2 regions of the Pseudomonas syringae pv. tagetis genome follow, and region 1 is predicted to be linked to the other one. Evidence: predicted binding sites of a transcription regulator. Region 1 holds the regulator's gene; the other holds the start of a gene.
The links. Region 1 encodes sigma-54, which starts transcription at its own class of promoters, with help from an activator protein. Its sites were predicted from a motif close to ANTGGCATNNANNTTGCTNT; they were not measured.

Region 1 (3,628 bases):
GCACCACTTGATAAAGCGCTTCAGAGCTATCAGCACTGCGCAGGCGCTTACGCACATCTTTGTCATCAAGCATGCTGGCGATCTGGCGCAGCAATTCCAGGTGCTCATCGGTAGCGGCTTGTGGGACCAGCAATACGAACAGCAGGTCAACCGGCGCGCCATCGATGGCGTCGAAATCAGTCGGGTTGTCAAGGTGAATGACCGCGCTGACAGGCTGGCTGCACTCGGCGAGACGACAGTGAGGGATTGCAATGCCGTTGCCGAAACCGGTCGAACCCAGTTTTTCGCGGGCAACAAGGCTTGTGAATACTGTGTCCGAAACCATGCCCGGTACTTCACGACCGATCAGGTTGGCGATTTCTTCGAGTACACGCTTTTTGCTGCCGCCCGGCACGTTCACACAGGAGCGGCCGGGGGTCAGGATATTTTCGATTCGGATCATTTAAATGGGCGTTAGCGAGCGGCCGCACCTTTGAGGATGCTTTGCTGCTTTTCCTTATGCTTGAGCAATTGTCGGTCTAGCTTGTCAGTGAGCAGGTCGATGGCAGCATACATATCGTCATGTTCAGCATTGGCAACGACCTCTCCACCATGGATGTGCAACGTGGCTTCGATCTTCTGCTTGAGCTTCTCGACCGTCATCGTGACCTGCACGTTGGTAATCTTGTCAAAATGCCCCTCGAGCTTCTTGAGCTTGAGCTCAACGTATTCGCGAAGGGGTTTGGTCACTTCCAGTTGGTGTCCACTGATGTTGACTTGCATACAGCTTTCTCCTTTGCCAGTGCATAAGGAGACAGGCATGGCGCCTGTCTCTGGGACGCTGTGGCTCGGCCTGCATCACATCAGCCGCTTACGCTCACTGGAAGGCGCTATACCGAGTGACTCGCGGTACTTGGCGACTGTGCGACGGGCTACTTGAATGCCTTGTGCCTCCAGTAAACCAGCGATCTTGCTATCACTCAACGGCTTTTTCTGATTTTCCGCCGCAACCAGTTTTTTGATGATTGCGCGAATTGCCGTTGACGAGCATTCGCCGCCCTCGGAAGTGCTTACATGGCTTGAGAAGAAGTATTTCAGCTCGTAAATGCCACGTGGAGTGTGCATGAATTTCTGAGTGGTCACGCGCGAGATGGTCGACTCATGCATTCCCACTGCCTCGGCAATATCGTGCAGGACGAGCGGCTTCATGGCCTCGTCACCGTATTCGAGAAAACCGCGCTGGTGTTCGACGATCTGTGTGGCGACCTTCATCAGCGTCTCGTTGCGGCTTTGCAGGCTCTTGATGAACCAGCGCGCCTCTTGCAACTGATTGCGCATGAAGGTGTTGTCTGCGCTGGTATCGGCGCGGCGCACAAAGCCGGCGTATTGCGGGTTGACGCGCAGGCGCGGTACTGACTCCTGATTGAGTTCGACCAGCCAGCGCTCGTTGTCCTTGCGCACGATCACGTCGGGAATGACATATTCGGCTTCTGTGGATTCGATCTGTGAGCCAGGGCGCGGGTTGAGGCTCTGGACCAGTTCGATGACCTGGCGCAGCTCGTCTTCCTTGAGCTTCATGCGCCGCATCAACTGACCGTAGTCGCGGCTTCCCAGCAGATCGATATAGTCGGTGACCAGGCGTTGTGCTTCTGCCAGCCACGGCGTTTTCGCCGGCAACTGACGCAATTGCAGCAGCAGGCATTCGCTCAGGTTTCGCGCGCCGACGCCTGCCGGTTCAAACTGCTGGATACGGTGCAGTACGGCTTCGATCTCGTCGAGTTCGATGTCCAGCTCGGGATCGAAAGACTCGAGAATCTCATCGAGCGTTTCGTCCAGATAGCCCTGATTGTTGATGCAATCGATCAGCGTGACCGCCACAAGACGGTCCTTGTCGGACATTGGCGCGACGTTCAATTGCCACAGCAGGTGGCTTTGCAGGCTTTCGCCTGCAGAGGTGCGTGTGGTGAAGTCCCACTCGTCATCATCGTTGCTTGGCAGGCTGCTGGCGCTGGTCTGGTAAATGTCTTCCCATGCCGTATCGACAGGCAGTTCATTGGGGATACGCTCGTTCCATTCGCCATCTTCAAGGTTATCCACAGTCGGCGCGGATTCCTGATAGGTCGGTTCCTGAACGTCAGGGTTGGGCTTTTGTTCGATGTTGTCGGCAAGCGGGTCGGAGTTATCGAAGTCGTCGCCTTCTTCCTGCCGTTCCAGCATGGGATTTGACTCCAGCGCTTCCTGGATCTCCTGCTGGAGGTCCAGAGTGGAAAGCTGAAGTAAGCGGATTGCCTGTTGCAGCTGCGGTGTCATCGTCAGCTGCTGGCCCATTCTCAAGACTAGCGATGGTTTCATGGCAGGGGCTAAACACCTTATTCGCCGGCGCGCATGCGCCATCTACTACAGGCGCCGTGGCGCCAACTTAAGCAAATTATATGCCTGAAACCTGTGCCTTTGCCTAGAGTGGTATGACAAATAAAATATTGTCAATACACTGCGTAGGCATCAATCGGCTGCTAAGCGTAAAGGGCAGTCGATTAAAGGCGGAATTCGTGGCCGAGGTAGACCTCTTTCACCAGTTGGTTCGCCAGAATGGTCTCGGAGTCGCCTTCTGCGATCAGTTGCCCATCGTTGACGATGTAGGCAGTTTCGCAGATATCCAGCGTTTCACGGACGTTGTGGTCGGTGATCAGTACGCCGATACCCTTGGCCTTGAGGTGATGAATGATCTGCTTGATATCGCCCACGGAAATAGGATCAACGCCTGCGAACGGTTCATCCAGAAGGATGAATTTCGGTGCGGTAGCCAGCGCCCGAGCGATTTCCACGCGGCGACGCTCGCCGCCCGACAGGCTCATGCCCAGATTGTCGCGGATGTGGGTGATGTGAAATTCCTGCAGGAGGCTTTCCAACTCCTTGCGACGTGCCCCGGCATCGAGTTCCTTGCGGGTCTCGAGTATCGCCATGATGTTATCGGACACCGACAGCTTGCGGAAAATCGACGCTTCCTGCGGTAGATAGCCGATGCCGGCGCGGGCGCGGCCGTGCATGGGTTGATGGCTGACGTCCAGGTCGTCAATCAGCACGCGCCCCTGATCAGCCTGGACCAGTCCCACGATCATGTAGAAGCAGGTGGTCTTGCCGGCACCGTTGGGGCCCAGCAAACCGACGATCTGGCCGCTGTCGATGGAAATGCTCACATCGCGCACGACCTGTCGGCTTTTGTAGCTTTTAGCCAGATGCTGGGCTTTGAGCGTTGCCATTTACTGGGCCTTCTGAGGTTGATCGGTTTTCTTTTTCGGCTGGATGACCATATCGATGCGTGGACGTGGTGTAGTCACCTTGGCACCGCCATTGGCGCGACCGGCACTGACGACCTGTCTGACCGTGTCGTAGACGATTTTCTCGCCTTCGGACGTGTTGCCATCATTGATGACCTTGGCCTTGTCGATCAGGACGATGCGGTCCTGCCCGGCGTAATACTGGATGGTGACGGCGTAAGCCTGCACGATCGGTTTATCAACTGCAGGCTTCTGCTCGTAATAAGCCAGATTGCCGACAGACGTGAACACGTCCACTTCGCCTTGGGCATTACGCGTGATCGTCACGGTGTTACCAGTGATTTTCATCGAGCCCTGGGTGATGATCACGT
Region 2 (2,868 bases), 740 kb from region 1:
CAGGTCCAGCGGGTTGTTGGTGGTCTGCAGGCTACCGGCAGTGAAGTTCTTCTGCGTACCGACAATGCGCACACCGGTACCCAGTTGCAGGCCGGATGGCAGCTCGCTGTCCTGAGTGGACTGAGCACCCGGTTGGCGTTTGATCTGGTAGAGCAAGTCCTGGAACTCGGCGCGGTCACTCTTGAAACCTGTGGTCGAAACGTTCGCCAGGTTGTTGGAGATGGTGGTCAGGTTGGTGTCCTGAGCGGCAAGGCCGGTTTTGGCGACGTATAGTGCAGGAAGCATGTGTGTTCTCCTCAAGCGCCGGTTTGTCGGCGCAAGCTGTCATTGATTAGCCAAGTTGCAAGACGCGCGCCATCGACTGGTCGTCTTCTTCGGCGGTCTTCATCATCTTGACGTGCAATTCGAATTGACGGGACAAGGCCAGTACCGAGGTCATTTCCTCGACCGCATTGACGTTGCTCGCCTGCAGAAAGCCGGACTCGACCTGAACGGTGGCATCTGCATCGGCAGGCCGGCCGGTCTTGGTGTGGATCAGGCCATCAGGGCCCTTCTCCATGGTCTTCAGGTCAGGCTTGACCAGCTTGATCCGGTCGACCTGCGCCATCACCTGAGGACTCTCGCCCAGCGAACGAATGCTGATGGTGCCGTCGGCACCGATCTCGATCTGCTGCTGAGGCGGCACGGCAATCGGACCGCCGTTGCCCATTACCGGCAAACCACTGCCGTCACGCAGCACGCCCAGAGCGTCGATGTTCATGCCGGAACTGCGGGTGTAGGCTTCACCACCGTCGGGGGTCTGCACCGCAATCCAGCCGTCGCCCTTGACGGCAATGTCCAGTTCACGACCGGTCTCGACCATGGCACCCGCGGAAAAGTCGGTGCCCGGACGCTCACTCATCGCGTAGGCACGCGACGGCATGACCTCGCCAAACACCGGCATCGAGCGGGCCTGTTCAAGGTCACGCATGAAACCGTTGGTCGAGACGTTTGCCAGGTTGTTGGCGTGAGCCTTCTGCGCAATCGCGTTTTCGGATGCACCGCTCATTGCGACGTAAAGCAACTTGTCCACAGTCTTCCTCCTCCGACAGACGCTTGCCGCCTGTAGCTGTTCTGAAAGGGATAAAGCAATTTTTGAACCAACTTGTCAGGCTCGATACAAATGCTTGATTAACCAGTAAAAACTGGCGATCGCCGATGGCTTGAGGAACGAGCGCCAACCAATAGCGGCGGTGGACTGCCGCCTGCCGCTTGCCAGACAGGAAACACCGCCAAAAAAACTTCATCGAACTGCGCCGAGAACCGGATCGACAGTGATAATCTTGCCGACACCGCAACCGTGACCGGGAACCGTCATGCCTTTTCGTGCGTGCATCATCGGTATCGCGAGCGCGAGCCTGATGACCTTTGCCCTGCTCTCTCAGGCCGCTCCCGCCCACTATTACAAATGGCAGGGCGACAGCCGGATCGTCTGCGCCCAGGCCAGCCCGGGCCCAGGCTGGAAACGCTTGAAAGGCCACTTCATCAAAGCCGACTGCTCGATCTGATCAGGTCGACTGGATCAGCGTCTGCATCAGCGTCACTTCGGTGGATATCGCCTTGGAGTTGGCTTGATAGGCCGTCTGGGCCTGGATCAGCGCAATCAGCTCATCGGCCAGCACGACGTTCGAACCTTCCAGCGCGCCACTGACGATGCTGCCCAGCGTACCGACGCCCGGCACATCATATTCAGCCACTCCGGAATCGGCAGTGGCGGTCCAGCGTGTATCGCTACGCGGCTGCAAGCCATGCGGATTGGCGAAACTGGCGAGCATCACCTGACCGATATCTTTAGTCATGCCATTGGTAAACCCCGCACGCAGAATGCCGTCCCGGCCAACGTCGAGGCTTTTCAATTCCCCTGCCGAATGGCCATCCACATATGCGGCGGAGCGCGAACTGGCAGCGTTGTGCTGAAGCAGATGGGTGAAGTCAATGGTGATGCCGTCAGCGCTGCCAGCCGCCCCATTGGATATCCAGCGCTCGCGACCGGTGCCAGGATCAACCGCCATCACAGGCGACCAGCCCGTGAGCTTCAGCTGATCGCCATTGCTGCTCAGGCCCGGACTGCCGGTCAACGACGCGACGGCGCCATGGGAATCGAAGACGATGTTTGCCGTCAGCGGCGTGGTGGACCCGGAGTTCTGCGGGTTTCGATCGTCGATCAGTACGTGCAGGCGCCAGCTGTTGGTGCCGTCCTTCACGAAATATTGTTTCAGCTCATGGGTGTTGCCCTGACTGTCAAAGATCTGGTTACCGAACATCCTGCTATAGGTGTTCAGATCTGCGGGGTTGAAGTGCGGAACCGGCCGATGCATGACCGTATCGCCCGGATCGAGCAGACTGGCCCCGGCGTCGCTCAACGGCAACGAAACAGCCCCGCCGTTCAGGGAGCCATTTGCCGCCCAGGCGCCATTGATCTGCGCGGCAGGCACCCAACCCTGCAAGGCAAACTCGGTGTCCGAAAGCTTGCGCAGATGCTGATCATTGCCGCTGTACGACAGGGAACCGTCAGGCTTCAGCTCAAGGCTTACCTGCAACGGCGCTACGCTGTCGGGATCCACCGGGTTGCGCCCGTCCACCAGTACATACATCGACCACTGATCAGCCTCGGTCTTGACGAAATACTGCTTCAGTTCATGGTCGGCTGCGGGCACCGGAGTGATCCCCACATCCTGGATGGTCCGGGTGGCAACCCGTGTATAGGTCGCGGGGTTGTCCGGGTCAAAGGTCGGCAAGCGGGCGAGTGACGGCAGCGAGGCATCCAGATTGATGGTTTCGGCCACCCGGGTCGTGGCCCGAGCATCGACATTGGACGTATCGATCTGC

Region 2: MME58_RS17800 (flagellar basal body rod protein FlgF) is a predicted target of sigma-54. The motif match lies at 1,125-1,144, and genes of this name have one in related genera.

The regions. Positions count from the first base shown of each region.
Region 1 is NZ_CP092923.1:4,762,435-4,766,062, reverse strand. Features, by position in the region: gene ptsN (PTS IIA-like nitrogen regulatory protein PtsN) at 1-442, opposite strand, end outside; gene hpf (ribosome hibernation-promoting factor, HPF/YfiA family) at 454-762, opposite strand; gene MME58_RS21185 (RNA polymerase factor sigma-54) at 838-2,331, opposite strand; gene lptB (LPS export ABC transporter ATP-binding protein) at 2,514-3,239, opposite strand; gene lptA (lipopolysaccharide transport periplasmic protein LptA) at 3,240-3,628, opposite strand, start outside.
Region 2 is NZ_CP092923.1:4,018,263-4,021,130, forward strand. Features, by position in the region: gene flgG (flagellar basal-body rod protein FlgG) at 1-285, opposite strand, end outside; gene MME58_RS17800 (flagellar basal body rod protein FlgF) at 332-1,072, opposite strand; gene MME58_RS17805 (hypothetical protein) at 1,356-1,547, shown strand; gene MME58_RS17810 (flagellar hook protein FlgE) at 1,548-2,868, opposite strand, start outside.